DNA from 2 places in the Arthrobacter sp. FW306-2-2C-D06B genome. Region 1 is predicted to be linked to the other one. Evidence: riboswitches for the same ligand, from Rfam matches in the RefSeq annotation. Region 1 holds a riboswitch; the other holds the start of a gene.
The links. A riboswitch is a leader RNA that binds a small molecule or an ion and turns the genes downstream of it on or off. The one in region 1 is predicted to bind cyclic di-AMP.
Positions count from the first base shown of each region.

Region 2: another riboswitch for cyclic di-AMP. It lies ahead of LFT47_RS02980 (hypothetical protein); the one in region 1 lies ahead of LFT47_RS04495 (NlpC/P60 family protein).

Region 1 covers NZ_CP084560.1:905,678-921,369, reverse strand. Annotated here, with positions in the region: gene fdhD (formate dehydrogenase accessory sulfurtransferase FdhD) at 1-443, opposite strand, end outside; gene LFT47_RS04520 (FdhF/YdeP family oxidoreductase) at 443-2,779, opposite strand; gene LFT47_RS04515 (molybdopterin molybdotransferase MoeA) at 2,841-4,166, opposite strand; gene LFT47_RS04510 (DUF6457 domain-containing protein) at 4,163-4,450, opposite strand; gene mobA (molybdenum cofactor guanylyltransferase) at 4,482-5,090, opposite strand; gene LFT47_RS04500 (HNH endonuclease) at 5,128-5,628, opposite strand; gene LFT47_RS04495 (NlpC/P60 family protein) at 5,878-6,642, opposite strand; cyclic di-AMP (ydaO/yuaA leader) riboswitch at 6,648-6,815, opposite strand; gene LFT47_RS04490 (M23 family metallopeptidase) at 6,961-7,779, opposite strand; cyclic di-AMP (ydaO/yuaA leader) riboswitch at 7,782-7,989, opposite strand; gene LFT47_RS04485 (metal-dependent transcriptional regulator) at 8,116-8,811, opposite strand; gene serC (phosphoserine transaminase) at 9,060-10,190, shown strand; gene LFT47_RS04475 (MFS transporter) at 10,212-11,564, opposite strand; gene LFT47_RS04470 (DUF3027 domain-containing protein) at 11,609-12,100, opposite strand; gene LFT47_RS04465 (cold-shock protein) at 12,108-12,491, opposite strand; gene LFT47_RS04460 (hypothetical protein) at 12,736-12,951, shown strand; gene LFT47_RS04455 (helicase-associated domain-containing protein) at 13,001-15,463, shown strand; gene LFT47_RS04450 (DNA repair helicase XPB) at 15,474-15,692, shown strand, end outside.
Region 2 covers NZ_CP084560.1:579,464-595,155, reverse strand. Annotated here, with positions in the region: gene LFT47_RS03010 (LysR family transcriptional regulator) at 1-545, shown strand, start outside; gene LFT47_RS03005 (SixA phosphatase family protein) at 552-1,082, opposite strand; gene LFT47_RS03000 (winged helix-turn-helix domain-containing protein) at 1,170-2,039, opposite strand; gene LFT47_RS02995 (hypothetical protein) at 2,704-3,540, opposite strand; gene LFT47_RS02990 (response regulator transcription factor) at 3,787-4,527, shown strand; gene LFT47_RS02985 (sensor histidine kinase) at 4,539-6,017, shown strand; cyclic di-AMP (ydaO/yuaA leader) riboswitch at 6,180-6,353, shown strand; gene LFT47_RS02980 (hypothetical protein) at 6,356-7,093, shown strand; gene LFT47_RS02975 (glycosyltransferase) at 7,255-8,607, shown strand; gene LFT47_RS02970 (ArnT family glycosyltransferase) at 8,604-10,652, shown strand; gene LFT47_RS02965 (ArnT family glycosyltransferase) at 10,659-12,755, shown strand; gene LFT47_RS02960 (sodium:solute symporter family protein) at 12,956-14,488, shown strand; gene LFT47_RS02955 (AGE family epimerase/isomerase) at 14,485-15,692, shown strand, end outside.

The sequences.
Region 1 (15,692 bases):
GGGACGCTCAGGGCGTCATCCGCCGGGTTGAAGTGGGAGGATTTGCGCACTGCCTCGATGGAGTCGGTGCCGCAGATCCCGCACGAGCTGGAGGTGTAGACGTTGCGGCCCGTCTCGGGAAGGACAACGTCGGGACGCAACTGCGCCTCCACGACGTTGAAGGTCTGAACGCCGTTCTCGTCCTCGCCGGCGCAGAAGCGCAGCGAAATGAGCTGGGCCGGGTCCCAGATGACACCTTCGGAGACCAGGAAGCCCGCCACGAGGTCGAAATCGTCGCCGGGAGTCCGCATGGTCACCGAGAAGGACATGTGCCCGAGGCGCACCTCGAGCGGCTCCTCGACCGCCAGGAAGTCCTCGCGGTAGCGGACCGGGTGCTCCAGCGCCTGGGCGGAGCCATCCAGGACGAATTTGTGCACCTTGCGGCGCTGGGTCACCCGTCCCATCAGATACCCACCGTCCCGGCAGCTTCCTTGTGTTCGGCAGGTTCACCGTGCTTGACGAACCGTACCGTCATGGCCTTGTAGCCGGGCGTGTTGGATTCGCGGGCAACGAGTTCCCGGTGGACCAGGGCGTTGGCCTCCGGGAAGTACGCGGCCGCGCAACCCTTGGCAGTGGGGTAGGCAACCAGCCGGAACCTGTCCGCCCGGCGTTCCGTTCCGCCGAAAGTGGAGATGACGTCCACCATGTCCCTGTCCTCGAAGCCGAGCTCGCTGAGATCGTCCTCGTGGACCAGGATGACCCGGCGGCCTTCGGAAATGCCCCGGTAGCGGTCGTCCAAGCCGTAGAACGTGGTGTTGTACTGGTCGTGGCTGCGGACCGTCTGGAGGATCAGGTGGCCGGCCGGGGCTTCAAGGTATTCCAGCGGGCTCACGGTGAATCGCGCCTTGCCGATGTCCGTGGCGAACGTGCGGGTGTCGCGTGGTGGATTGGGCAGGACGAAGCCGTTCTTGGTCCTCACCCTTGCGTTGAAGTCCTCGAAACCGGGGATCACCCTGGAGATGTGGTCCCGGATGACGTCATAGTCCTCGGCCATGGCACGCCAATCCACAGGGTGGTTGTCCCCGAGGACCGCCTGTGCCATGCGTGCGACGATGACAGGTTCGCTGAGCAAATGCTCCGAGACCGGGGTCAAGCGGCCTTGGGTGGTGTGGATGACGGACATGGAGTCTTCCACGGAGAGGATCTGCCGTCCGCCCGGGTGTTTGTCGTCCGTATCCGTTCTGCCCAGGGTAGGCAGGATCAGGGAGGTCTTGCCGTGCACCACGTGCGCACGGTTGGGCTTGGTGGAGATGTGCACCGTCAGCCCGGCCCTCTTGAGCCCTTCCTCCAGCGCGACGGTGTCCGAGCCCGCCGCGGCGAAGTTGCCGCCCATGGAAACGAACACATCCACCTCGCCCTTCTCCAAGGCGTGTTGGGTTTCCACGGAGTCGTACCCGTGCGCCCGGGGCGTGGTGAATCCAAACTCTTTGTCCAAGGCTGCCAGGAAGGCCTCGGAAGGCTTCTCCCAGATCCCCATGGTGCGGTCGCCCTGCACGTTGGAGTGGCCGCGGACGGGACAGGCGCCGGCGCCGCGCTTGCCGAAGTTTCCCTGCAAGAGCAGCAGGTTGATGATTTCCCGCAGGGTATCCACGGAGTGGGGCTGCTGCGTCAGGCCCAGCGCCCAGCAAATGATGGTGCCCTTCGAGGCGGCCAGCATGCCGGCCACCTTGGTGATTTCAATGCGGCTCAAGCCCGTGGCACGTTCCGTCTCGACCCAATCCAGCGCTGCCCGGGCCTCGGCGTAGGCCTCGAAGCCGTCGGTCTGCGCGTCGATGAAGGCGCGATCAACCACCGTTCCCGGCTGCCGCTTCTCCTCTTCCAGCAGGAGGTGGCCCAGCGCCTGGAACAAGGCAAGGTCGCCGCCCACCTTGATCTGCAGGAATTCATCGGCGATGTCCGTGCCACCACCCACCACACCGTTGAGCGACTGCGGATCCTTGAAGTTCAAGAGCCCGGCTTCCGGCAGAGGATTGACGGCGACAACCTTGCCGCCGTTATTCTTGCAATCGCGCAAGGCGGAGAGCATACGCGGATGGTTCGTGCCCGGGTTCTGGCCCACGACGAGCACCAGTTGCGCTTCGTGGATGTCTTCCAGCGAGACTGTGCCCTTGCCGATCCCGATGGTCGGGTTGAGGGCGCTCCCCGAGGACTCGTGGCACATGTTCGAGCAGTCGGGCAGGTTGTTGGTGCCCAGGCTGCGGGCGAACAGCTGGTACATGAACGCGGTCTCGTTGGCCGTGCGCCCCGAGGTGTAGAAAACGCACCGGTCCGGCGTGGTGGCATTCACGTGCTCGCCGATCAAGGCGAAAGCATCCGTCCAGCTGATCGGCGAATAGTGTGTGTCGCCCGGGCGGATGACGACCGGTTCGGCAATGCGGCCTTGGCTGCCGAGCCAGTATTCGGTCTTGTCCTCGAGTTCGGCCAAGGAGTGCCGGGCCCAGAACTCCGCGCCGACCACGCGCGTTGTGCTCTCCTCGGCGATTGCCTTGGCCCCGTTTTCACAGAACTCGGCTGGACTGCGTTTGCCGGTGATGGACTCCGGCCAGGCGCAGCCGGGACAGTCGAAACCGTCCCGTTGGTTGACGCGGAGCATTGACTTGACGGTCCGGCTGACGCCCGCTTGGGCCCAACCGCGTTCCAATGCCACGGTGACTGCCTTGACGCCCGCGGCGGAGCGCTTGGGTGGGTGGATCTGGAGGTCATCTTCGTTGATGTCCTGCTCGGGTGCATGCCTGTTCATGCCCCCATCATTGCAAGGCCTGACTCTCTAATCCACCCGCGTCCATTCGGCATCGGAACTCTCAGCCCGTCAGCGCGCTCCAGTCGACCGGCCCGGACGAAACCTTGCGGGCCGGCTTGGCAGGAGTCTTCCTGGACTTGTCCTCCGAGGACTTCGGCAGGGGAAGCGGCGGCCCCCACGGCAAGGGAAAAGCGGGCACTGCCTCGCCCAGTTGCACGCCGTGCGGCGGCACCACCATGACTCCGTCCGCACTAGCGAGGCCGCGCATCATCCCGGGCCCTGCATGCTGGGCCGGCGAGGCCAAGCCGTACACCAACCTGAAGGGAAGCAAGCGCGTGCGCCCGGGATCGGCGTCGAGCATGGCACCGCAAGGAACCTCGCCGACCTCCGGCAGCGCCCTGTGCCCCAGCCCCGCGAGAAGCGGTGCACCGATCGTGAAGAGGACCATCATGGCCGCGAGCGGATTGCCGGGGAGACCCAGCACAAAGCGACCGTCCGGGAGTTCGGCCAAAACGCCGGGATGTCCCGGACGCATCGCAATTCCATCGATCAGCAAACGGCCGCCAAGATCCGCAATAGCCCGCCGGAAGTGGTCCGTCCCCGAACGGCCGGTCCCACCGGTGGTGATGACGACGTCGGCGGGTGGCGCGTCCGGCGACAGCTCGCCTTCTTCAAGGCCCCCGAGCCACTCTTCATAGGAGTCGCCCACCTTGATTTGCTCGCCGCGGATCCCGCCAAGGAGCTCGACGACGGCGCCAAGCTGGGGACCGAAGGTATCCCTCACCCGGCCGGGGACCGGGACACCCGCGGTCACCACTTCAGAGCCGGTCAGGAGCATTTTCACGAGGGGCTTGCCCAGCACGTCGAGTTCATCACGCCCGGCCAAGGCAGCCAGGGCGAGATGGGCCGGGTTCAAGACAACGCCCGATTTGATGAGCAGCTCGCCCGCCGCAGCTTCTTCACCGGCGTTGCGGATATGTTGGCCATTGCGCGGTTCGCCCGGCCTGGCGTTCCCGCCGAGCGCGAGCAGCGGCAAGCCATCCTCGTCCGTGGTCAGGACCCCGCTCTCGCTCCGTAGCACGGCCTTGGCCCCCGGCGGGATCAGGCCGCCGGTTGCAATCGGGCTCGCTTGGTGCGGGGCCAGGCGGTGGCCGGCTTCGGCGAGGATCCATGGGCCGCTGCCGTTGACCGCCCAGCCATCCATCGCGGAGGACGCGTAGTGCGGCAGGTCCTGCAGGGCGTGGACATCCGAGGCCAAGGTCCTGCCGATGGCGTCCTTCAGTGAAACGGGCGCGGCGGGAATGGGCGTGGCACTGTCGAAGGCAAGTTGCCGTGCCTCGGCCCACAAGTGGTCGGCATGTGGGACATGCTCCGGGGTTTCCGTCATCCGGCGTCGGTTCCGGGGTTCGTGTAGTCCTTCGCGAGCGTGCGTGCAAGGCCCATGGCGGAATCCATCGACGCAGCTTGAGTCGCTTGTCCCGAACCCGCGGCAAGTCCGGCCGCGAAGCCCGCAATGAAGGTGGTCAAGGGAGCCGCCGGCCGGACCACGGAGTGGGCTGCAACGCCTGCCAGGGACAGGATCTCGTTGATGTCGATCTCGACGTCTTCCAGCTCATATGCTTGCAGCAGGCTCCTGCACCATTCCTCGAGCGTTTCTTCCTGGCTCTTCACGATCCGCCTCCACTGTCCGGTACAGCTGTTGTCACGGCAGGTCGCCGTCCACTCCAAGCGCCGCGGCATCCTCCCAGGTATCCACGTCATCGGTGGACCCCGCGGGGACAGGCACGGCCAGCAGATCAAGCCTAGCAAGCAGGCGGAAAACCGCGGCGTTGGCCAGGCCACCTTGTGCTGCCGCAGCCTGAACTTCCCGTTGTAGAGCGGATACCCTGTAGATCCCGAGCAGCGGCTGCTTCCGTCCATCGGCGGAAATGGACATGGCCCCTTCCGTGTCTCCGTGGCCGGCAAGTTCCTGGAGCAGGACCGGAACGGCGGCGGCGGCCAGGGGCATATCGCAGGCAAGGACGAGGACCCAAGGCGCGTGCTCCGTCGACGGACTGCGTTGCCCTAGGCGGAGGAGTCCGGCGGCGATCGCGGCGGCCGGTCCGGAGTAGGGCGGGTCCTCCCGCGCGGTCAATGTGCCGTCCGGCAAAGTGCCGGTATCCGGCCCGACGACGACGACCCTCCCGGCCCCGCGCGCGGCCGCGACGGCACGCTGAAGGAGGGTGGCGCCGTCGTACCTCAACTGGGCTTTGGGCACGCCGCCGAGGCGGGAGGACTTGCCGCCCGCCAATATCACCGCATCAAAGTGCACCCGCCCAGATTACCCGGGAAGCGCGCTCAATTCCGGTTCAGGCCGCCGATTCGGGCAGGAGAAAGGGATCCCATGCGGGCGCAGGTTTCTCAAGCTCCTTGATCTGCCAGATAGTCCCGGTGGGCGCCGCCGGAGTGAACCTCAGTTTCCAGCCCATCTCGGCTGGGGTGTGGTCACTCTTGGCGTTGTTGCAGCGCAAGCACGCTGCCACCAGGTTTTCCCAGGAATCCGCGCCGCCCCTGGATTTGGGGTGGACGTGGTCAATGGTGTGCGCTGCTTTCCCGCAGTAGGCGCAACGGTGACCGTCGCGGCGCAAGACGCCGCGGCGTGTAACCGCCGTGATGGTGTTGTACCTCGGCCGGATGTAGCGATTGAGCAGAATCACGGAGGGACGTCCGAGAATCTCCTGTGGCCCGACGACAGGCTCGTCGCCTTCGGCCACTACGCTCGCTTTTCCGGTGAGCACAAGGACCAGCGCCCGGCGGAAGGTTACTACCGCCAGCGGTTCATATCCAGCATTAAGAACGAGTGTGCGCATGCACGTACCTCTTCACGGCCGCACCCGTCAGGGGCGCGAGGGCCGGCTGCCCTCTGCATGTACGGGCTGTGGATCGACAACCTAAGAGTAAACACCCGGAGGCCAGATCAGCGAATCCTTGCAGGAGTTCCAGCGCGGTGTCGGTCAAAGTTCATGTGCCGGACACATAAGCGCATGCTGGTTAAAACAGAACATCCCCGCTGGCGGACCAGCAGGGATGTTCCAGTGAAGCTATGTAGCCGGAGCTATTTAGCCACCAACGCGGATGAAGACCGGGCCGGAGCCAACGTTCACGCTGTAAAGGGCGGTGGTGCCGCCGTTCCAGCCGCCGTGGACTGCCATGCCGTTGCCGACATAAACGGCGATGTGGGCCATGCCCATGCCACCGTTCTGGTAGTAGACCAGGTCGCCCGGCTGCGCTTCAGCAGCGCTGACCGTGCGGCCAAGGGAGAGGTAGTCTGCCGGCCAGCCGTGGAAGTTGATCCCCACGGCGGCCAGGGAGTTCGAAGCCAGGGCGGTGCAGTCCTGGGCAACGCCAAGCTGTGCGTAAGCTGCGGCAGCAATTGCTGCGCCCTTGCCGCTGGCAACTTTCGTGGCGGGTGAAACAGCTGCGGTGACGGAGAGCGTCGAGGAGCCGGTAGCGGTACCCGTCGCAGCCTTCGTGGCCGGAGCAGCTTCCTGCGTGGCAACCGGAGCTGCGACAACCGGAGCAGCTTCGGTGGAGACCGCCGGGCGCTCGTACTTGATGGCCACGGAGGAGTCGGCCGAAATGCTGGCTTGGGCGATCGACTGGACTTCCAGTGCGGAGGTCGAAGTGGACTCGCGGGGGACGTTGATTTCTGCAGCGTTTGCTGCGATACCGCTAGTAAGCACCAGACCGGAAGCAGCTGCGATAACCGCTGCCTGACGGCCTACGCCGCCGGCGTTGCTGCCGACAGTCTTAGCGATAACGGCAAGCGAGTTGGTCTTGGTGACCGCGGCACGGTGGCGCGCAACAGTAGAGCGTGAAGACACGTTAAGAGGCCTCTCCCTATGCCCGCGAGGTAAGCTGTCGGATTCGGATGGGAGTCATCCGGCCACACTTCTCCCTCTCGGAAGTTGTGCGACTTAACCCCAAGGCCATCGGTGAAGATGACCAAAAGTTGGGTCCCCCGCCTCTGCCAGACGATGTTTTGCGAACGGAACCTCGAGCAGTGGCAGAGCTAGGCAATCCACTCGAGTGCATCAACTCTCTAAAAGTTGATGCGTCTTAGACGGTACATGAGTTTTGGCTGAATGTCACATTCAGGTCACGGAGCGTGACAAGCATGCGAGAGGCTTCCATCGGATTGGCTACAGCCAGCCCAAGGGGTCAACGACGTCGCCGTTGACCATGACTTCAAAATGGAGGTGGCAGCCCGTGGAGGCGCCGGTGGTGCCGCTCAGTGCGATGACATCGCCCCGGCTGACCGTCTGGCCCACCTGGACGTTGAAGGACGACAAATGGTTGTACGTGGTTTCCAGGCCGTTGCCGTGGTCCACCACAACGCGGTTTCCGCCGCCGTACGGATGCCAGCCGGCGAAAGTGACCTTGCCGGCCGCGGCAGCATGGACCTGGGTGCCGCACTGGGCCACGAAGTCCTGGCCTCGGTGGAACTCCCCCAAACCGCCCGTGATGGGATTCACGCGGTAGCCGAAAGGCGAGGCCGTTGCCAGGGTGTCCAGAGGCGCCCCCAGGGTGCCCTTGGAGGAAGACGTCTTGATAGTGCCGACGGACTGCGCACTCAGGAGCTGCTTGAGCTTGCCGTCCGGATCTGCCGTGGTGGAAACCGCAGCACGGCTGAAGTCGATCGTGGCGCTTGCCGCGGCGGGAATCTCAGGCTGGGTGCCCACTGCCAAGGCGGTCTGGTTCGACTCGGGCGTGGCCGTCATGGCGCCGGCGCCCGGCATGGCGACCGTCAGGATGAGGCCAGTAGCGGCAAGGGCCACTCCGGCCTTCTGCCCTGCTCCGCTCGCGGCGGCAAACTCGGCCATCTGCCGCAAAGGACCCTTGCGGCGGCGTAGTTCGCGATGGGGATCGCGGGGCCGCTCGTGCTCGACGGCGCTTATGCTCCGCAGCTCAGCAGTAGGACCGGACGCGCGCCTGCGGCCCCTGGTGTTCTGCGTGGTCAAGGTTTTCCTCTCTGGCAAGCCTGCGAAGTTAGCTGTCGGATTCGGGCCAGAGAGATCGTGGACCCGGTCCGCGCGAAGGGCGCGAAGCGCAAGCTCCCCGGTGGGGCCTTGCGCTGTTCGCACTTCAGCTGCGGACTTCACCCCAAGGCCGTCTTTCGACAGCCGATGGTGGTTCCTCCGCTTCTGCCAGTGAATGGACTAATCCACCTGATCCGCTGGCAGAACTCGGCTTCGGATCAGGTAACGCTTTGGTATCGGCGCCAATATTTAACTATAGGGGATTAAGCCCCCGCAGTAATAATTTCGTTATCTTTGCCGGCTGCCTCGCCTGGCCGGCTAGGAGATCGTGACAAACACGTGCGACGCAACCTCAGGCGGCAGCTCCAGCGCGCCGTCGATATCGGGCACCCGAACGGAGATGTACTCCCCCACGCGCTCCAGGGAGACCCTGGCGCCGGGGCGGATTCCGCCCTCGTCCAGCTGCACCAGAAGTTCGGGCTCCACCTGGATCGGTTCAGCCAGTCGACTGACGGTGACCCTGTTTTCAGGTGAGTATTCGTTCATCGCGTCAAGAAGATTGACCACGCCATCCGTAAAGGCGTGGGACGCGACTCCCCCCAGCGCTTCGAGTCCGGGAATGGGGTTGCCGTAAGGCGATTCCGTGGGGTGGTCCAGCAGTTCATAGAGCCGCCGTTCCACGCGCTCACTCATGACATGCTCCCAGCGGCATGCTTCATCGTGGACGTAGGCCCAGTCCAGTCCAATCACATCTGCCAGGAGCCGTTCGGCGAGCCGGTGCTTGCGCATGACCTCGGTGGCGCGTTTCCGGCCCGTTTCAGTCAGCTCAAGGTGCCTGTCGTTGGACACAATCACCAGACCGTCGCGCTCCATGCGTCCGATCGTCTGGGAAACGGTGGGGCCGGAGTGCCGCAAGCGCTCGGCGATGCGTGCGCGAAGAGCCACGATGTTCTCTTCTTCAAGCTCCAAAATGGTCCGAAGATACATCTCAGTGGTATCGATCAGATCCGTCATCCAGCTCAGCTCCTCGAGCGCAGTATCTTGCGTATTTTCGCCAGCTCCAAGCTTAGCTTATTTGGAATTACTCCGGATAATTCCGGCGCTTCTCCAGCGCCAGCCGAACAAGTGCTTTCCACGTGGCGGACTATGACAGCTTCGGTTCTGCCCCCGCCTGCGGCGTCAGGCAGAATTGGGGAGTCGAAGGGGCAGCTTGCCACCTGCCACGACCCATCTAGGCCGCTACTTCACCATTGGAGCATCCCGTGAGCGACAACAGCATCACTATCCCCGCCGATTTGCTGCCCAAGGACGGCCGCTTCGGCGCCGGGCCCTCCAAGGTCCGCCCGGAGCAGATCGAGGCCCTCTCCGCCGCCTCGACGACGATCCTCGGCACCTCCCACCGCCAGGCACCCGTCAAGAACCTGGTGGGCTCCGTCCGCGAGGGACTGAGCCAGTTCTTCCGTGCACCCGAGGGCTACGAGGTGATCCTCGGCGTCGGAGGCTCCACCGCGTTCTGGGACGTCGCCAGCTTCGGCCTGGTCGATAAGAAGGCCCAGCACCTCTCCTTCGGTGAGTTCGGTTCCAAGTTCGCTTCGGCAACCAACAAGGCACCTTTCCTTGAAGCATCGTCCATCATCAAGTCCGAGCCTGGTACCCGGCCGGTGTCCCAGGCCGAAGCAGGCGTGGACGTCTACGCATGGCCGCAGAACGAAACGTCGACGGGCGTGGCCGCGCCGGTCAAGCGGGTTCAAGGCAGCGACGACGGTGCGCTGGTCCTGGTGGATGCGACGTCCGCAGCCGGCGGCCTGGATGTCGATGTTGCCGAAGCTGACGTCTACTACTTCGCCCCGCAAAAGAACTTTGCGTCCGACGGCGGCCTGTGGCTCGGCCTCTTCTCCCCCGCCGCACTGGAGCGCGCCGCCCGCATCAAGGCAAGCGGACGCTGGATCCCCGATTTCCTCGATCTGCAGACGGCTATCGACAACTCGAAGCTCAACCAGACCTACAACACGCCGTCCCTGTCCACCTTGGTGACGTTGGACGCCCAGGTCCAGTGGCTGAACAAGAATGGCGGCCTGGACTTCGCTTCCGGACGCACCGCGGACTCCGCAGGCCGGATCTACGACTGGGCAGAGGCCTCCGAGTACGCCACCCCGTTCGTCGCGAACGCCGAGGACCGCTCCAATGTCATTGCCACGATCGATTTCGACGACTCGATCGATGCCGCAGCCATCGCCAAGGTGCTGCGCGCCAACGGGATCGTGGACACGGAGCCGTACCGCAAGCTGGGCCGCAACCAACTGCGCATCGCCACCTTCGTTGCCATCGAGCCGGACGACGTCACTGCATTGCTCGCCAGCATCGACTTCGTGGTGGGCGAACTGAAGAAGTAAGGAACTGCCGCGTTCGCGCGGTCAGGACGGGTCGGCGTCGTCCGGGAGGGGATCCCGGGCGGCGCTGGCCTCTTTAACCGCATTGTCCCTTTTAAAGGCATGGGCTGGACCGGCGCCTTGGGACTCAATGCGGAAAAACCGCATCCCGCGGGCGCTGCTATCGAAACGGAGCCGCAGCTGGCGGGCCCGGATGATCCACACGATGCCGACGACGGCGGTGCTGGCGCCCGCGACGGCGGCGACTCCCACCGCCCATCGGGGTCCGGCCACGTTGGACACCCAGCCGACGAACGGTGCGCCGATGGGCGTCCCACCCATGAAGATGGCCATGTAGAGTGCCATGACCCTGCCGCGCATGACAGGTTCCGTGGTGGACTGCACGTAGCCGTTGGCGCTCGTGATCATGGTCAGGGCAAACAGTCCGCAAGGAATCAGCGCCAAGGCGAACATGGTGTAGTTCGGCGCCAGGGCAGCCAGTCCGCTCGCAAGGCCGAATCCGCCCGCCGCCGCGAAGATGAGTCGCATCCGTGGCCTCCCGCGCCGGGCGGAAAGCAATGCTCCTGCGACGGAGCCGATCGCCATGACCGAGTTGAGCAGCCCGAATGCCCCCGCGTCCATGCCGAACTCCGTGCCGACCATGGCCGCGATGAAGAGGACGAAGTTCAGTCCGAACGTGCCCATGATGAAAATCGCGACGAGGACAACCACGATGTCCGGGCGGTTGCGGACATAGCGAAGCCCCTCACGGATGCGGCCCTTGCCAGCGGCGGCCCGGGGTTGGACGCGTAAGGAGGCGAGGGGGATGGCCCGGATCGCGCCAAGCATTGCGAGGAAGGTCAGGGTATTGATCATGAATACCCAGCCCGGCCCCACCGCGACCGTCAGCGCGCCGGCCACGGCGGGACCGATCATGCGGGCAACGTTGAAGGATGCGCTGTTTAACGCCACGGCGTTGGAAAGATAGTCGTCCTTGACCAGCTCGGACACGAACGTCTGGCGAACAGGGGCGTCGAGTGCCGAGACGACGCCAAGCAAGAGCGCGAACACGTAGACATGCCACAACTGCGCTGCACCGCTCAGGACCAGGAGTCCCAAGCCAGTGCTCAGCACCGCCATGGCCGATTGGGTCATGACCAGGAGCCTGCGCCGGCTGTAGCGGTCGGCAAGCAGTCCGGCCCACGGGGCCAGGAAAAGCTGCGGACCCAGTTGCAGGGCCAAGGTCACGCCCATCGCACCGGCATCATGGTCGCTCAGATGGGCGAAGACCAGCCAGTCCTGGGCCGTCCGCTGCATCCACGTGCCGACATTGGAAATGAGGGCACCAATGAACCAAATGCGGTAGTTAAGGACACCCAGCGATTTGAAAGTGGACATCAGTTTCCACCTTCACGAAATTCGCTGGCCGGGTCCGCCAAGGGCTAGTCGGCCTCGATGTCGTCGGCGTCGTCGTTCTCTTGTCCGTCACCGGAGGCGGCGACGTCCTCACCGGAGGGGTCGCCGTCGTCATCCGAGTCAACGGGGAAGCCGGCTTCCTCCGCGAACTCTTCGGCGGCGATAGCCTCGTCCTCCGGACGGACGCGCTTTGCCCAAGGCACCCATTCAGGAGCGAGGATGGAGTCCTCCGACGGCAGCAGGCCAAGTTCGCTGACCGTGACCACCTTGGAGCGCGAGTTGCGGGTCACGACGGCGTACCACTGCCACCCGCCGTAGCCGGCAAGCCGCGATTCGAACAAGTGCGTGACCACGCGTTCGCCCTCGGAGCGCGCGGCAATGTGCGGTCCGATTTCGGCCGGCTTGGCAATGGTCTCCACCGCGTTGCGGGCGACGTCGACGGCGGCCGCCAGGAAAGCGTCCGGCTTGCCGACGCGCCACACAGGAAGGCCGGTGCGGGGTTTCGCCGTTGATGTCATGGCAGGTTTAGGCTTCCAGCTCGTCGGCAACCTTGCGCAGGGCTGCGGCGATGGCCTTGCCCTTGGCGCCTTCAGGGTACTTGCCGGCGGACAACGTGCCAGAGAGGTTGTCCAGGACAGAGACGAGGTCCTGGACTACCGGAGCGAGCTCGCGGGCGTTCATGCGCTTGGCTTTGGCGATGGATGGCAACTTGTCCAGCACGCGCAGGCCCAGCGCCTGGGCGCCGCGGCGACCGTCGGCGACGCCGAACTCAACCCGGGTGCCCGCCTTGAGATCCGCGACGCCTTCAGGCAGTGCGGATTTGGGCAGAAATACTTCCTGGCCGTCCTCTGCTGCGAGGAATCCGAAGCCTTTTTCCTTGTCATACCACTTGACCTTGCCGGTGGGCACGTAATCAACCTTCTTCGTTCTTACTTGCGAGACACGGCCGGCGCGCCACCGCATCCGCAGGAAACTGCGGGAATAGGGGTAACTGCCTGGACCGTGTTGGTCTGTTGCTTCAAGGTTATCCTGCCCGGCCGCGGATTCGCGCTTTGAGGCCCCCACAGGCAGGTCCTGCCGCCTTTTGTCCGCCACCGGACTTCACGCCGGCCCGCAACAGGGGATGCGGCCCGGGACTGTTAGCGTTGCTTCCATGATTCCCCACGACTTCCGCCGCCTGCTCACCATCGTTGCCGCAGTCGTCGCAGTCCTTTCCCTGGCGGCCGTAGCCGCCGTCATGGCCGTCGCTTTCGCCAACGGAGTGGCACCGGTCTGGGTCACGTCCACGGCTCTCTACGGGCTGCCGCTCGCCTTCATTTTGATGGCAGCGTTGGTAGTTGACTCTGTGTGGGCACGGCGTCGTCAATGAGCAGCCGGAAAGCCCGACGGCGGACCCGGCTGGCTGTAACGTTGAATTGATGTCCCTTATTCGCGCGCTCAGCAAGGAACTGGAAGCGCGCAGCGATGATTCGCTGCGGGCCCTGTTTGCCGCGCGGCCGGACCTCATCTCCCCCGTGGTCCCGGACTTCGCTGCGCTCGCGGCGCGGGCAAGTGCCCGGGTCAGCGTGCAGCGCGCCCTGGAACGGCTCAACAAACCGGAGATGCAAGTACTAGAGACGCTCCACTTGTGCACCAACACCGACACTGGCCACAGCGTCTCGGCGGTGGGACTGAAGAAGTGCATCAACGGCGCCACCCTCGCCGCGCTCGAGCCGATCTTGAACAAGCTCCAGGAACTGGCCCTCATCCACCGGGCCGATCCGCCGGCCACGGTGCACAATCCGGGCCGGCAGCGTTTCTACTTGCCGGTGGGCAGCCTCAAGGACGTCATCGGCATCTACCCGGCGGGTCTGGGCCGCAGCTACACCGAGTTGGTCCGGCTGCAACCGGCTTTCGCCCAGCGCGTGGTGCATCTCGTTGCCGAACTCCATCAGAGCGGTGCCAATATACTGGCCGCGACGACGCCCATGGACGCGGCGCTCGCGCTGCAACGTTGGACATCGACGCCGGAGAACCTTCAGCACATCCTGTCCGAGGCACCTGTACGGACACGTCCCCTTTTGAACAAGTTCGGCAACTGGGCCATGGGCGCTGTTCCCCAGGCCCAGCGCAAGGCTTCCGTGCTCCATGAAGGCCGCGACGTCGGTCCCGTGGACTGGCTCTTGGCCCGCGGTTTGCTTGTCCCCTTGGACGCCGGCCACGTTGAGCTCCCACACAGCGTCGGCCTGTCCCTGCGCGGTGGCGCGATCGTGGACCACTTCACGTTGAAGCCTCCCGTACCGGAGCTGGGCCAGACGAGTGCTGCCCTGCGCCGGAATGCCGCCATGGGTGCCATCGCCGAAGTACTCCGTTTGGTGGGTGAACTCCTGTACGCGGTCCGCGAGCAGCCGGTGGTTACCCTGCGCAGCGGAGGGGTGGGCGTGCGTGAACTCAAACGCCTGGCCGACAGCCTCCGCCTGGGGTTGTCCGAGACTGCTCTGATCCTCGAGCTCAGCGCCTTGTCCGGGTTGCTGCGGCTCGATGTGGACAGTTCCACCTGGGTGCAACCGCCATCCGTGGAGTGGCTCACGCTCCCTCGGCAGGAACAGTGGCTCTGGCTGGTCAACGCCTGGCTCGCGAGCGAGCGCGCTCCTTCCCTCGTGGGACAAACCCTCCCCGGGCCTGCCACCACGGCACCCCGATCCGGCTCTCCGGCAAGTTCCATCAACGCCCTGTCCGCCGAGGCTCAACGCCCCGACGCCCCGCTGGTCCGCAAACGGATCCTGGAGATCCTCGAAGAGCTCACCCTCGAAGTAGAAGCACCGGACGGCAAGGCTCCTGTGCTCAACGCCGAAGCCGTCATGGAACGCGCGGAATGGGCCCAGCCCCGGATGTCTCGACGGTTCAGCTCCCTTGTCCGGGGCATCCTGCACGAAGCCGAACTCCTGGGGCTCATGGGCTCCGGCGCCCTGACCCAGCTTGGTTCGGCGATCGCCACCGAACAGCCCGAGCTGGCCCTCAGTATCCTCGGCGAACACCTGCCCGCGGCCGTCAACCATGTCCTGCTCCAAGCCGACCTGACCGCCGTCGCACCGGGGTACCTGGCACCTGAACTGAGCGAAAAACTGCTTTTGATTGCCGATGCTGAAGGCCAAGGCCCGGCCACGATCTTCCGCTTCTCCGCAGATTCGATCCGCCGCGCGCTGGACTCCGGCCAGGACGCGGAAACCATCCTCGCGTTCCTGCGCACCCACTCCGCCACCGATGTTCCCCAACCGCTCCGCTACTTGATCAAGGACATCGCCTCCAGGCACGGCCGGCTGCGGGTCGCCAGCAGCCCCAGTTTCATCCAAAGCGACGACGAGGCCGCCATCGCCGAGCTCGTCCGGGAGCCGGGGGCCGCAAGCCTGGGGCTTGTCCGGATCGCCCCCACAGTACTGACCTCCAGCGCGAGCCCCCGCGAAACCGCGAGGGTGCTGCGCGAGCTGGGACTCTCGCCCGCCGTGCAGGAGGCCGAGACCGCCGTCGTGCGCTATAAGAGGACGACGGCGGTGGCCGGGGGCGTCCGCCCCGTTTACACCGCGCCCCGGATTGCACCGCCGGACGACGACGTCGACGCCCAGCTCGCGGTGCTGAGGCACCATCGCGCCGTCCATGGCGAATCGACCGGCGAGGCGGCAACGCAACTGGGACTCGAAACCCTGCAGAGGGCCATCCGGTTGAAGCAAGCGGTCATCATGAACGTGGTGGACGGCTTGGGGAATTCCAATACCGAAACTGTTGTTCCGGTATCGGTGTCGGGAGGACGCGTCAGGGTGTTCGACGCCGCCAGGGACACCGAGAGAGTCTTGTCCATCCATCGCATCATCGATGTGGAGCCCGCGGGCGATCCGCACAAGTGAGGAAGCAATAGTGAGCGACGGTCCACTGATCGTACAGAGCGACAAAACCATCCTGCTGGAAGTCGACCACGAGCTCGCTACCGAGGCACGGCATGCGATTGCGGCGTTCGCCGAGCTGGAGCGCGCCCCTGAACACGTCCATAGCTACCGGCTCACCCCACTGGGCCTGTGGAATGCGCGCGCCGCAGGCCTGGACGCCGAAAAAGTCCTCGACACGCTCTTGCGCTAC
Region 2 (15,692 bases), 330 kb from region 1:
TCCGGGTGGTGGCCGAGGACCCTCGCGAGGCCGTCCAAAGGGTCGCAACCGGTGAAGCCGATCTCGGCGTCGTGCATAACTGGCACTCGGTGCCCTTGGTGATTCCGGAGAACATGGTCCACGAGGACCTCTGCCTGGACACCGCCGACGTCCTGCTGAACTCAACGCACCCGCTGGCCGGCCGGACCGCCGTCGAGCCTTCCGACCTCGTGGACGAACGCTGGATCAGCACGCCGGCCGGTGCCATCTGCAATGAGGCGTTGCTGGCGATCCTCGCAGGCCTGGGGCGGGTGCCGGACATTCGCATCTACGACCCCGACTTTTCCACACACATCGCCATGGTCCAGCAGGGTGTTGCGGTGGCGCTCGTGCCCCGGCTCGGCCGGCCCGAGCTCCCCGCTGGAGTGGTGGCGGTTCCCGTGGTCAATCCGATGCAGCAACGCCAAGTGGGAATCGTGTACCGGAAGACGATGATGGCAAGCCCAAGCATCCGCCATGTGGTGCGCCTGCTACAGGATGTGGCCGCGGGCCTCGAAGCGGGCTAGCCCGGACTACTTCTTTGGGCGCGGAACAGCGAAGTGCGTCAGCCGTGCATCCTGGCCGTCGAGTTCAGCCCAAGGCTTCTCCAGTTCCATCACGGTCATGGCACTGGTGGGGTAACGCGTTGCGGCGTCCATGTAGGCGTCGTGGTCCGAGTCGCGGGAAGCCAAGTGCATCGCGAGGTCCTGCACTCCGGGCATGTGCGAGAAGATCATGAGCGTCGTGACGGTTTCCGGCACGTGGTTGATGACGGTCAACATGCGCAGCGCGGAGGCGGCGTACAGGCCGTCCTCGAGTTTCGGCGTCGGGGCCTTTTCCCCCAGTTCGCTGCACACCCAAGTGCAGGTCTGCCGGGTCCGCAGCGCGGACGAACACAGGATGAAGTCCGGAATCACGTGGTGTTTGAGGAGCCATTTCCCGGCGAGGGGAGCTTCCCGGTGGCCGCGCTCGGCAAGAGGCCGCTCATGGTCCGGCACCCCGAGGGGCCAGTCCGACTTCGCATGCCGCATGATCACCAGCCGCTTAATGTGATGCTCGCTCATCCCCCCACCCTACTATCCCAACTGACTCGCATTTGTTGTCGTTATGAGGGCTCATAACGACAACAAATGCGAGTCAGTTGGGTGAGGCTAGATCGAGTATTCCGGAGCGGCCCAGACGATGACCTCGGGGTGCTCGTAGAAGCGGTAGCCCTGGCCACGTACCGTGCGGACGGTGTTGGCGAGGCGGCCGAGCTTGGAGCGGAGGCGCCGGATGTGGACGTCGATAGTGCGCTCGTTGGGAACCTCTTCGGCGTTGCGCCACAGGCCCTCGAGGAGTTCGTCGCGGCCCACGGTTCGGGTGCCGTTCTCGACGAGGTAGTTGAGAAGCTCGAATTCCTTGAACGTGAGGTTCAAGGATTCGCCGTCGAGGTGTACTTCACGGCGTGCGAGGTCGATCAAGACGCCGGACGGGCGGGCTTCCTGTGCAGGCTGCGGGCGGAGCGCCTCAGCGCGCTGGCGGTTGCCAACGGTCGGGTCACCGAAAGTCGAGCGGACGACGTCGAGCGCGGAACCGGGCGCACTGGCCGGGGCAACCGCGACGGCGGCATAGCTCTCGGCACCGGAAACGAGGGACTGCGCGTAGGCCCGGATTTCCTGGGCAAGCTTGGCGATGGACGTTCCAGCAGCCGCAGCGGTGTCTTCGTCGATGCCCATGTAGAGCACGAACCCGCGGGCCACATTGTCGTTGGCAACGGGACGGATGGAGCGGTCCGCCGGAGCCAGGACAGGCGTGGGTGCAGTCATCGGCGAGGCCTCGTTGGCGGGAACAGCGCGGAGCTGGCCATAGGAGTTGGGGTTGTAGCCCTGGGGGACGTAACCGGGTGCCTGGCTGCCACCCTGCGGTGCGGGCTGGGCGTAGGCCGGGCGGTTGCCGAAGCCGGGACGCAGGCCGGCGTTGGACGCGGCCTTATTGGCGTTACGGACGGAGATGTGGACGTATCCGGATGCAACTGACATGGATTGCTTACCTCAAAGTGAATAGCCGTCATCGCGGCTTCGAATGCTGGTCTGGTCCCCGCAATGAGATGGGGAGGGGCGCCCGACGCTGGGCAGGGGGCGAATGCCTGAAACTTCCTGGGGTCTGAAGTTAGGCATGCATTCGACAACAGCTCATCGAAAAACCAGCGGGTGCGCTGGGCTCGATCGCTGCGGCTGCAGATGCTGTTGAGTTCTTGTTCACATTTGAAGTGTGCAACGTAACAAAGGGAACTTGCAAGTAACAAAGGACCGAACCGTCCACATTTTGAGACGAATCGGACTATTGTGCCGCACATCACAATTCAGACATGTCCAAATGTGACCCGTTCTCGTTCGTCACACTGGCTGTTGCGGGCGAAATATTCGAATAAAATTTGATGAAAGGATCATTCTATGAATCTTAAGTCACGTCACGCGCTTGCCTTTGAATCTCGAGATATGAAACAACCCTTGTCCAATCCGGGGTTTGCGTCCCATGAAAATTCTTTGGCAAATCGTCTGCTAGGACCACTGCAATCGCCCCGGCGGACGCGCCGCCGTGACCCTCTTTGAATTCGGAAAGCGCTAGCGACACGGCGAGTTGCGTCACTCTGAGGCCAAACTTGGGCAAAGAAGGTCAGGACGGGGCGAGCAGCACCCATCCCTAATTGGTAGTGCCGGTCCCTTGCGTACTTGATGTGGTGGCAGTGACGATCTGGATGGACTGGGCCGTGTACTTGTCGGATTCCTTGAGCGCAGTGACCCTCACACTGGATCCGGATTTCACATCGGCGAGGGTCAGGGTGGTGCCGGTGGTTCCACTTCCGCGCTGCCGGACGCCTTCCGCTACCACGACGTCCGTTCCCAGCGCATAGCTGCGGGTGAATCCGTCTTCGCTCTTGACAGTCATGGAGCTCGCCGAGATGTCGGTGACCGTTCCCAGCTGGCCCGCCATGGTGACGTAGCTGCCGTTCTGGAGGACCACATATTCCGAATGGACCGCAGCGTTGAGGCCGCCCATGCCCACCCCGAGGCCTCCGGGGCCTGCGTTCGTCCCGCCTGGGCCGCCGAATCCGCCTTGGCCGTTCTGCCCGGCACCCGGTCCCTGCGCGTTGGTGGTATCAGCCGCCGCAGTCCCGTTTCCGGCGGCATATGCACCGGCTCCTGCCGCCGCAGCGACCACGACCGCGACGCCTCCAACAATGAGCCCCTTCTTCAGGCTCCAATTCTTGAAGAACGAAGCTCGGGGCTGTCCGGAGTCGTATTGCTGCGGAGCACCCCACCCAGCGGCAGGCTGCTGGTTCACTGGCGGCTGCGGAGCACCCCACCCAGCCGCAGGCTGGCCAGGCTGCTGGTTCATCGGCGGCTGCGGAGCACCCCACCCAGCGGCAGGCTGCCCAGCACCAGGCTGCGCAGAATCGTCAAGGGGGCGGATCACCGGCCGCGGGTGCCCATTCTCCGGCTCGGAACCAGGTACGGAGGGGTTGTTTTGCTGATCCATGGTGTTCTCTCCAACGAAATCGAGACTGTTTGGTGGTGATTGTTCTTGTCCCCAACAGCGTCAGCCGCTTTGCTGTGCGTTGGCTGTGTCGAACTGCAGCCTTGCCTGTGACCTGCGGCGGTGTCTGCGTGTGTCGGATTCCGCCCGAACCGGCACAACCTCCGGACAGGTGGCTAGGCTGGGACTCACAGGGTGCTCACAGCAACGGCAAAGCACTGGCAAACCGGCAGATTGGAGAGTTGTCCCATGGCATCCTCGCACTCCATGACCAACAACCTTCCGCAGCTCAGCCACCCGGACGGTTCTCCCATCCGTGCCCTCGTGGTGGACGACGAACCCAGCCTCGCCGAGCTCATGAGCATGGGCCTGCGCATGGCGGGTTGGTCGGTGGCGGTGGCAGGCGACGGTCCCGCCGCGGTAAAGCTCGCCAAGGACTTCCGTCCGGATGTCCTGGTGCTGGATGTGATGCTTCCAGGGTTCGACGGCGTTGAGCTGCTCGGCCGGATCCGCGCCTTTGCGCCTGAAGTGCCTGCGCTCTTCCTCACCGCCAAGGATGACGTGCAGGACCGCATCGTCGGCTTGGCCGCCGGTGGCGATGACTATGTCACCAAGCCCTTCAGCATGGAGGAAGTCCTGCTGCGCCTGCACCGGCTGGTCCAGCGCTCGGGAGTGGCTGCGATGGACACGGCCGAACTGGTTGTGGGCGACTTGACCCTGAACGTGGACACCCGGGAAGTTACCCGCGGCGGCGAAGACATTCCGCTCACGGCGACCCAGTTCGAGCTCCTCCGCTACCTCATGGAGAATCCCAAGCGCGTGGTCAGCAAGGCCCAGATCCTGGACCGCGTGTGGGACTACGATTTTGGCGGGCAAGCCAACATCGTGGAGCTCTACATCTCATACCTGCGCAAGAAGATCGAGGCCAACCACCCGCCCATGATCCACACGGTGCGCGGAGCAGGCTACGTCATCAAGCCTGCCGAATAGCCGGGGTCCGAATGTCCGCACTCTCGGGTATCCCCCGCCAGACCGACCACAGCTGGTTCAATCCTTCAACCTGGCACTTGCGCACGCGCTTGATCCTTCTCTCCATGGCTCTCCTCGTGGCCATCTGCGGTGCCGTCGGTGTGGTCAGCTATGCCTCCATGGATGTGTTCCTCACGAAGCAGCTGGACCAACAACTGGCGCAGGCCTCCCACGGCCGCCCGCCGCAAGGCAACCCCGGCGGTCGTCCGGATCCCTTGGATCCCCGGGGCCAGAGCATCGGCACACTGAATGCCCGCATTCTTGCCGGTCAGGTGAGCAGCGACGCAGGATTCTTGTCCTCCGATGCGACCCGTGCGCCGTTGTCGCCCAGCGATGCTCGAATCCTGTCGGCGCTCCCCTCCGATGGCCGCCCGGTTGATCGCACCCTGTCCAATGGCGGCTACCGGCTCGTGGCCACCGAAACCCCTTACGGCGATGTTGTCATCACAGGGCTGCCACTCGCCTCGAAAGAGGACACCGAGGCCTCGCTCGTCTGGACCATGGTGCTCGTGTCCTTGGGCGGGCTGATCCTGATCGGACTGGCCGGAACCGTGCTCATCCGCCGCACCATGCGCCCCCTGGAGCAACTCTCCGACGTCGCCACGAAGGTGTCGAAACTTCCGCTCGACGCCGGTGAGGTGGCACTCGCTGTGCGCGTACCGGCGTCGGCGGCCCACCCGAGCACGGAAGTGGGAAGCGTCGGCCATGCTTTGAACTTGATGTTGGACAACGTGTCCAGCGCCCTCGAGGCGCGCCAGCAAAGCGAAACAAAGGTGCGCCAGTTCGTGGCCGACGCTTCCCACGAACTGCGCACGCCGCTGACCGCGATCCGCGGCTATACCGAGCTCTTGCGCATGACCGAGACGTTCACCGAGGACGGGCGCAAGTCGCTGGGCCGGGTGCAGAGCCAGTCAGAACGAATGACCACCCTGGTGGAGGACCTCCTTCTGCTGGCCCGGCTGGACGAAGGGAAGGCCCCCGAGTTCACCGAGGTGGACCTCACACAGTTGGTGATCGAGACCGTCAGCGACGAGAAAGTCATGGCCCCAGAGCACATCTGGCAGCTCAAGCTCCCGGACGAGCCCCTGACGGTCCGCGGCGACGCCACTCAACTCCATCAGGTTTTGGCGAATCTGCTCTCCAACGCCCGCAAGCACACGGAGGCGGGAACCACCGTGGTCACGGGCGTCATGCGTTCCGCCGACGGCAGCGCCGTGGTCACCGTGACCGACAACGGGCCAGGCATCGCGCCTGAATTCCAGGGCAGGATCTTCTCCCGCTTTGCCCGTGCCGACGCCGCCCGCTCCGGTTCCGAGGGCACGTCCGGGCTCGGCCTGTCGATCGTGGAATCCATTGTCCAGGCGCACGGCGGCACGGTCGAAGTGGCGTCGCGGCCCGGCCGAACGGAGTTCGCGGTGCGGCTTCCGGCGCTCCGGACCGCCACGGCCTGAAAGGCGGCCCTGGAGTCACGACGCAGGTGCGCGGGAGCGCAAGTCGACGCACCGGCGTCGTGACCTCCGTTACCTAAACGTGACTTAAGTAAGATCCTCCTGTACCGTCGAATGGGTGCGCTGGATAATTCCGGCCACCGCCGGGTAGGCGCCGAGCTCTGCCCCTCCCCGGTGCCCAACAGTCCAGGCAGAGACGGGGGACCCAGGTCTCCGGGCAAGCGCTCATGTTGAGCCAGCCCTAGGGGTGAAGCCGTACCGCCACGATTCCCTGTGGCTACGGCCGGATGACCTCATCCGAATCCGACAGCTAACTCCGCAGGCGTCGAGAGGCAAACACCATGTCTGATTCCAGGAATCAGTCGCGCCCTGTTGCGCGCCACCGCGGCGAACCTGCCCGGAATATCAAGTCACGTTCCACGCTGAGGCGAGCCGCCTCGAACCTCGGCACCGGCCAGCGCATGGCGGTTGTTGCCAGCGTCGTTGCCGTGTTCCTTGGCGCAGGTGCCGCCACCCAGGCCGCCGGACAAGCCATTAATGCCCAGGACATGAGCCGCACGTCCGAATCCCGCACGACGGATCACTCAGCCCCGCCGTCGGCGAGCGCGAGCGCAAGCCCCAAGCCGAGCGCCGCGGCGACACCGAGCCAGGCACTCGCCCCCGCTCCGGCCGCCGTCGCGCCCCAGGCCGCCGCACCGGCCGCACCCGTGGCACCCCCCGCCCCCGTTGCACCTCCTGCTCCGGCGGCCCCGGCCGCACCCGTCGCCGTTGATGATCCCTCCGGCGCCCAGGCCTATGCCGCAAGCATCCTTCCCTCCTACGGTTGGGGACAGGGCGAGATGTCAGCCCTGATCACCTTGTGGAACAAGGAATCGGATTGGCGCACCACTGCCACCAACGCTTCCAGTGGGGCTTATGGGATCGGGCAGTCGCTGCCGGCCGAAAAGATGGCCTCCGAAGGCGCCGACTGGCAGACCAACTACCAGACGCAGATCCGCTGGGGCCTGAACTACATCAAGGAACGCTACGGATCGCCGTCGGCGGCTTGGTCCTTCCACTTGGCCCACAACTGGTACTAAGCCAACAGCCACGCACAAGATACGTTGAGGTCCGTCCCTTCAGGGGGCGGACCTCTGCGTTTTTTGACGAGGCAGGTGGTTCGCCACGCCGGTCATGCATCCACAGCCACGTCACAGGTTCCGCCTAAAGCCTTCATATTCTGCAACGGCACTCTGGATACATGACGCTCATCGAATCCACCTCCGGAACCCTGAAGGACACCGCGGTGGTGCCGCCGGGCATCCCCATCCAACGCAGCACGGTGCGGCGTGCCCCCGTGGACACCCACACTGCCATCCCGGTCCTCGATGTCACCATCCCCGTCTTCAACGAGGAACGCGACCTCGAAGAGTGCCTGCGCAGGCTTCACGGCCATTTGCGCGAATCCTTCCCGCATGGCTTCCGCATCACCGTGGCGGACAACGCGAGCACTGACAGCACCTTGAAGATCGCGGAGCGCGTGGCCAGGGAACTGCCTGAGCTCGCGGTTGTCCATCTTGAGGAGAAGGGACGCGGCAACGCCCTGCGCAAGGTGTGGCTCGCGTCACCGTCGCCGGTTCTGGCTTACATGGACGTGGATCTTTCCACCGATCTCGCGGCGCTGGCGCCCCTTTTGGCGCCGCTGATCTCCGGTCATTCGGACCTCGCCATTGGCACACGGCTGACGCGCAACTCACGGGTTGTCCGCGGCCCCAAGCGCGAGTTCATTTCGCGCAGCTACAACCTGATGCTGCACTCGTTCATGGGCGCCCGCTTCAGCGATGCCCAGTGCGGCTTCAAAGCGATCCGGGCGGATGTCGCACAGCAGATCCTGCCGCACACCTTGGACAACTCGTGGTTCTTCGACACTGAGCTCCTGGTCCTCGCCGAACGCTGCGGCCTCCGGGTCCACGAGGTTCCCGTTGACTGGATCGACGATCCCGATTCAAGCGTCGACGTGGTGCGCACCGCCTTGGCCGACGTCCGCGGCATGGTCCGGCTCACCCGGGATCTCGTCTCGGGCCGCATCCCCATTCCGGAACTGCGCGCAGCACTTGCGCGCGGGCCGCTCCCGGCGTCGTCCCGCACCGCCGAGCAGAACCCGCGCAGCAGCCTTTTCGGGCAACTCGTCCGGTTCGCCGCAATCGGCGCTGCGTCCACCCTCGCCTATGTGCTCATCTTCCTTTTTTGCCGCGGCTTCATGGACCCGCAGCTGGCCAACTTCCTGGCGCTGCTCGTCACGGCCATCGCCAACACCGGTGCCAACCGGCGCTTCACCTTCGGCATCCAGGGCGGCAATCCCGTACGGCACCACTTCGAGGGTTTGATCGTCTTCGGGATCGGCCTCGCGCTTACCTCCGGGGCACTCGCCTTGGTGCACAGTACGACGACGCCGGACCGCTGGGGCGAGCTCGTCACGGTAGTTGCGGCGAACCTCGCCGCCACCGCGGTCCGCTTCCTCCTGTTCCGGCTTTGGGTCTTCCGACAGCCTGCCGCGCAGGCGACTGCACCCACCACACAAGCCACATCGCGCACAGAAACGGCAGCATCATGACCTCCACGATTACTCCCGCAAGCACAGGACCGGCCGGACCCGACTCGCCCGCCGCCGTCGGAACTACCCAGTCGCCCCAGGGCCGTCGCTCGACAGGCCCATCAACCTCCGATGCCACGCCCCATTGGACGCGATACGCCTTTGGCCGGCAGCCCCGTTGGGTGCGGCCATCCGCCGCCGGGCTCCTCGTAGCCACCGCCTTCCTGTATCTCTGGAACCTCGCGGCCACCGGCTACGGAAACTCCTTCTACGCCGCGGCCATCCAGGCCGGCACCAAGGACTGGACGGCGTTTCTTTTCGGTTCGCTCGACGCCGGCAACGCCATCACCGTGGACAAGCCGCCGGCTTCCTTGTGGATCCCTGCCTTGGTGGGCCGGATCTTCGGCTTCTCGCCCCTGAGCATGCTTGTTCCCGAGGCTCTGATGGGCGTGGCCGCGGTCGGTTTCCTCTATCTGACGGTCAAGCGGGTGTCCGGACCAGGAGCTGGATTGTTGGCCGGTGGCGCCTTGGCACTGACCCCGGTGGCCGCGCTCATGTTCCGCTTCAACAACCCCGACGCCATGCTGACCCTGTGCCTGGTACTCGCGGCATACTTCACTACCCGTTCCATCGAACGGGCAGGCTGGAAGTGGCTCGCCGCAGCCGGCGCCGTGGTGGGCCTCGCGTTCCTGAGCAAAATGCTGCAGGGTTTCCTGATTGTTCCGGGCCTGGGACTCGCGTACCTCTGGGCCGCACCCACCTCCTTGCGGCGTAGGCTGTTGCACCTGTTCGGAGCGTTGGCAGGTATCGCTGTAGTGGCAAGCAGTTATGTGGCTCTCTTCCAGCTGACCCCGGCTTCGGCGCGGCCCTACATGGCAGGTTCGCAAACCAACAGCTTCCTTGAGCTGACCTTCGGCTACAACGGCTTGTCCCGCATCACCGGTTCGGGTGAAGGGACGCCCGGCGGAGGCGGCGCTGGAGCGCCCGCTGGCGGTTTGGGTGCGTTCGGTGGCGGCGGTGGCAACACCGGTTTCGGTGGAGCCGCCGGGATCGCCCGCATGTTTGGCACGAGCTTCGGCGCCGAAGTCTCCTGGCTTCTTCCTGCGGCGCTGATTCTGCTGGCAGCCGGCCTGTGGTTCACCCGCCGGGAAGCGCGAGCCTCCCGCACGCGTGCCGCGCTCATCCTCTGGGGTGGCTGGCTTCTGGTCACAGCGGGTGTCTTCAGCTTCATGAGCGGCATCGTCCACCCCTATTACGCGGTAGCGCTCGCACCGGCAATCGCAGCGTTGGTGGGCATTGGCAGCGTTGAGCTGTGGCGTGGCCGCGGGTATTGGCCGGCCAGGATCGTCCTGGCAGGGGTCATCCTCGGTAGTTCGGCCTGGTCCGCGGTTCTCCTGGGCCGCGACGCCTCGTGGCTTCCGTGGTTGCGCATCGTGATCGTCGTCCTGGGTGTGGTGGCGGCCGCGGCAATCCTGCTTCGCCTCGACTCGCTCAGGCCGGCCGGCCGGTTCCGGAATGCGGCAGCTGCGGCCGTCGTCGTCGTTTCCCTTCTGGCCGGCGGCCTCGGAACCGCGGCGTGGACGCTCGCGACGGCGGCAACCGCGCACTCCGGTTCCATCCCGACGTCGGGACCCAGCGGTTCCGCCATGGGCGGCTTCGGAAACCGCGCCGGTGGGTTCGGCGCAGCTGGTGGCGCGGGTCAGGCGGGAGGGCCCGGTTCCGAGGGAACGGCCGACGCCGGACTGACCGCCCTGCTGACATCCACCACGACGAAGTGGTCGGCGATCGTCTCCGGTGCCACCCAAGCCGCGAGCCTCGAGCTCGCGACGAACACCAACGTGATCGCGCTCGGTGGCTGGAACGGCGGCGATCCATACCCCACCCTGGCACAGTTCCAGGACATGGTGGCCAAGGGACAGATCGGATACTACATCGCAGGAGGAGGCATGGGTGGCGGCGGTGGATTCGGAGGCCAGGGCGGCAATTCCGAGGTAGCCTCCTGGGTACAGGCCAACTTCCAAGCCCAGACGGTAGGCAGCTCCACCGTCTACAAGCTAACAAAGTAGATTCCGATGACCACTTCCTATTCCACAGACACGGATTCAAAGGCAGGGCAGTCGTCTCCGCCGTCGCGGTTGGTGGATCCTTCGGAAACGGCCGCTCCCCGGGGAGGGGGCGGCCGCGCCCGGCCTGGCCTGACCCGAAAGCCGCGCCAATCCCGACAGCCCCGCCCCAACCATGGCCCGCACGACCTGCGTCACCGCGTGGAGCTCGGCATTGTCCTCCTTGCAACTGCGGTCCTGTATCTCTGGAACCTCGGCGCTTCCGGCTGGGCCAACCCGTTCTATTCAGCCGCGGCCCAGGCCGGCTCGCAGAATTGGGCCGCGTGGTTCTTCGGATCCTCCGACGCCGCCAACTCCATCACGGTGGACAAGCCGCCGGCGTCGCTCTGGATCATGGGCCTCTCGGTACGGATCTTCGGGCTGAACTCCTGGAGCATCCTGGTTCCCGAGGCACTCATGGGCGTTGCCACGGCATGGCTGCTGTATCTTGCGGTCCGGCGGGCCGCAGCCCCCGCCACCGGAGACCCCCGGCTCGCGCACCGGGCAGGGTTGCTGGCCGCCGTCGCCATGGCCATCACCCCGGTAGCCACCCTCATGTTCCGGTTCAACAACCCGGACGCCCTGCTGGTGCTGCTCATGACGGCCGCCGGCTACGCCACGTTGCGGTCCATCCAGGACAACAAGCTGCGCTGGCTCCTGCTGGCCGGGGCGCTCCTGGGCTTCGGCTTCCTCACCAAGCAACTCCAGGTCCTGCTCGTGGTTCCTGGATTCGCGGTGGCGTACGTGCTTGCCGCGCCGGGTGGAGTGGGGCGCCGCCTGCTTCGACTGCTTGCGGCGGGGGCGGCCATGGTGGTCTCGGCGGGCTGGTGGCTCGCCGTCGTCGAACTCGTTCCGGCGAACATGCGACCGTACATCGGCGGCTCCCAGAACAACTCCATCTTGGAGCTGACGCTAGGTTACAACGGCCTGGGCAGGCTCAGCGGCCAGGAGACCGGCAGCGTCGGGGGCGGCAACGGCTGGGGAGTTCCCGGCCTGTTCCGGATGTTCAACGGCGAGTTCGGCGGCCAGATCGCGTGGTTGTTGCCGTCGGTGCTGGTTCTCGGGGCCGGGTTGCTGTGGCTGGGCCGCCGCGCCCCGCGCACGGATTCCGTCCGGGCCTCGGTGATCGTGTGGGGCTCGTGGGTCCTTGTCACCGGGCTGGTGTTCAGCTTCATGGCGGGCATCATCCATCCCTACTACGCAGTAGCCCTGGCCCCGGGAATCGCCGGGCTTGCGGGCTTGGGCGGCGCGCTTTTGTGGCAGCACCGCGCGCAGCTCGTCGCCGCGGTCATGCTCGCCGTAGCAGTGGCCGCAGCGGGATTCCTCGCCTTCGACCTCCTGGGCAGCACCACCGCGTATGGTCCGTGGCTGCGCTGGGCGGTGCTGTTTGGCGCCTTGGCAGCCGCGGCCGGGCTGATGCTCTCGGGACGCTTCACTTCCCGCATCCTTCAGCGCACGACGGCGGTACTCGCCCTCGCAGCCTCCCTCGCCGGGCCCCTGGCGTACTCCATCTCGACTGCAGCCGTGCCGCACAGCGGCGCAATCCCCAGCGCGGGTCCGACGACTACGTTCGGCGGCTTCGGCTTCGGCGGCCGGGGCGGCTTCGGGCAAACCGGCCGGAACGGAGCCCAGAACACTCCCCCGCAAGCCCTCCAGCAGCCGGGCGCCCAGGGCGGCGGCTTTGGCGGGAACCGGCAAGGCGGCGGCATGGGCGGCCTGCTCGGTGCCACCACGCCGTCGTCGGAAATGGTTGCCGCACTGAAAACCGGCGCCTCGAACTACACGTGGGCGGCCGCCGTCGTGGGTTCCAACAACGCTGCCGGCTACCAGCTGGCAACCGAGCTGCCCGTCATGGCGGTAGGTGGATTCAACGGCACCGACCCGTCCCCCACGCTTGAACAGTTCCAGGGGCTCGTGGCGCAGGGCAGGATCCACTACTTCATCGCCGGCGGGACTATGCAGGCGAACAGTGGATCGGAAGCCCCTGCCCAGATCGCCCAGTGGGTGGCTGCGAACTTCCCGGCACAGACCATTGGCGGGACTACGGTGTACGCGCTGGCTGGCTGAGTGGGCTGGCTGAGCCACCCAGACGGGCTGTGGCAGTGACCGCGGAGTAATCCTCTGTCACTGCCACAGCCTGTCTGCCGTCTTTCGGGTCCCCAGAAGAAGGCTTTTAAAAAAGACTCTTGTTTTGCAAACGTTTGCAGAGAAAAGTGGACGCCACTGCAGATCCCATTTCCAAGCTTTCGTAGCATCAAGGAGGATGTATGTATTTCGCCGACTGGCTCGTTTTAGGGGCCTACTTCGTGGTCATGATAGGGATTGGCTGGTGGGCCAAGAGTCGAGTGAAAAACGCTGCCGACTTCTTCACCGCCGGTGGGAAGATGCCGTGGTGGCTGGCGGGAATTTCCCACCACATGTCCGGCTATTCGGCTGCTGTCTTCGTGGCCTACGCCGCCATCGCCTACACCACCGGTTTCGCACTGTATGTGTGGTGGGCGCTCACGATCACCATCGCTTGCCTCGTAGGCGCTGTCTTTTTCGCCCCGCGCTGGCCGCGCCTGAGGCAGCGTTTGGGAATCATCTCCCCGCTCGAATACCTGGCCACGCGCTACAACCTGCCCGCCCAGCAAGTACTGGCTTGGTCCGGTGCCGCATTGAAAGTCTTCGATGTCGCGGCCAAGTGGGCGGCTAGTGCGATCCTCCTGAACGTGTTCGCCGGGGTTCCGATTGCAGTCGGCATCCTGATCGTCGGCGGGGTCACGCTCATTTATTCGACCATTGGCGGCTTGTGGGCGGACGCCTTGACCGACATGGGCCAATTCATCATCCAGTCCGTGGCAGGCATTGCAATGCTCATCTTCGCCGTGGCCAAGCTTGGGGGCGTTTCCTCGATCGCGGGAATCTGGTCGCGGCTGCCGGCCTCCCACTCGCAGCCGTTCGCCGGCGACTACACCATCGGATTCTTCCTCGCCTACTGCCTGATCAGCACTATTTCCTACAACGGAGGAACCTGGAATCTGGCTCAGCGCTTCATTGCCGCCCCGTCCGGCTCAGCGGCCCGCAAATCGGTCCTGCTTTCGGGCGCGCTCTATCTCGTGTGGCCGCTGGTGCTCTTCTTCCCCATGTGGGCCGCGCCGCTCATCTTGCCCAATCTGACGCACCCTGATCAGGCTTATGCACTCCTGACCCAGCAACTGCTGCCGGCCGGCCTGGTTGGCTTGGTCGTCGCCGGAATGTTCTCACACACCATGGCCATGACCTCTTCGGACGCCAACGCGATTTCCGCCGTCGTCATCCGCGACATCATCCCTGCATTGCGCGGTTCCCGGCAGCCCCTGACTTCGCGTGCTGAACTATTGGGTGGCCGGATTTCCACGTTCCTGTTCATCGGATTGTCGATGGTCATTGCCCTGAGCGCGGATTCATTCGGCGGCGTCCTGGGCCTGATAATCCTTTGGTTCGGGGCCTTGGTGGGGCCGATCGCCGTTCCCATGCTGCTGGGGATGCTGCGCCCATTCCGGCGCTGCGGCCCGTCGGCAGCGTTGTTCTCCTGGGCCACCGGTTTGATCGTTTTCGCACTCGCAAAGTATGCCTTCGCAGCTCCCATCGCGAGCCTGGGCACGGCCAGTGCCCAGACAATCAACGTGGCCGCCCCGGTGCTTGCCTCCGCGATCGTCTATTGCGTCTTCGGCTGGCTGCGCCCTTGGCGCAACGAAGCTTCCGACGCCCTTGTCGAGTCCCTTGACCGCGACCTTGAGCCAGCTGCAGCGCTTCCAGTTGAAAGCGCTGTCGCATGAGCGCCACCGGATCCGAAATACGGGATCAGCTACTCAAGGGCGTCCTCCCTTGGTGGCTCGAGAACGGAGTCGACAGGAAGAACGGCGGTGTTTTCACGTGCTTTTCCAACTCAGGGCGATTGCTTTCGAACGAAAAATATACGTGGTCGCAGGGCCGCTGGGCGTGGCTCTGCTCAAGGATTGCGCTGGACAGCGAGGCCGGAATCATTGGGGAGGATCCCCGGTTTTGGGCCACTCTGTCGATTGAAACGGCCAGGTTCATCCAAGCCCACGCCATCCTGGACGGCAGTGTGACCGCATACCGCACATCGGCTGAGGGGCAGGCGCTGCCGTCCGGGCCGCAAGGGGAGATCGCGGTCAGCGTCCTGGCTGACCTCTTTGCGGCCCTTGGCCTGGCCGGCGCGGCCCGGCTTCCCCAAGCCGCTAGCCGGGAACGTGAAGAGTGGCTGCAATCAGCCCATGCGCTTCTCGCCCACGCCGAAGAAAGGATCGAGGCACGGAGCGCTCCATCCGAGCCGTACCCCGTCCGGGCCGGATTCAAGGACGCGGCCGGGCTGATGCTGCTGCTGAACGTGGGCGCCCAGCTTCATTTGGCCAGCGGCTCTGCTGAAAGCGCCGAAACAGCTGGCGCCGCGCTTTCCCAACTACTCGGCGACGGAACCTCTGAAGGCATGTGGAAAGCCGACTCCTGGTGGGAGTACCGACCGGACAGCAGCGACGACCTGGACACGCTCCTGGCCCGTCACCGAACCCCCGGCCACCTGCTGGAAATGCTCTGGATGGTCATGGAGGCGATCGAGATCATGCCAGACCTCGCACCTCGGATTCCGGACTGGCTCCCGGACCTTGCGGTCCAGGCCCTGGAGGTGGGCTGGGACGAGCAGCACGGCGGTGTTTTCCGATACGTCGACAGCACCGGAGCAGAACCATGGGGCAGGCTCTTCGGCAACGACCCCTACGAAACCCTCGTGACCCAAACATGGGACACCAAGCTGTGGTGGGTCCAGGTTGAGGCACTCTACGCAACCAGGCTGCTCGCCGAACGGTTCGGGCGTCCCGACCTCCTGGACTGGCATGAGCGAATCTGGTCCTACACCCTCGACACCTTTCCGGATCCCTCGGGCCAGGAGTGGCTGCAAATACGCGACCGCGGGGGGAAACCCCTCGACAAAGTGGTGGCATTGCCGGTCAAAGACCCCTTCCA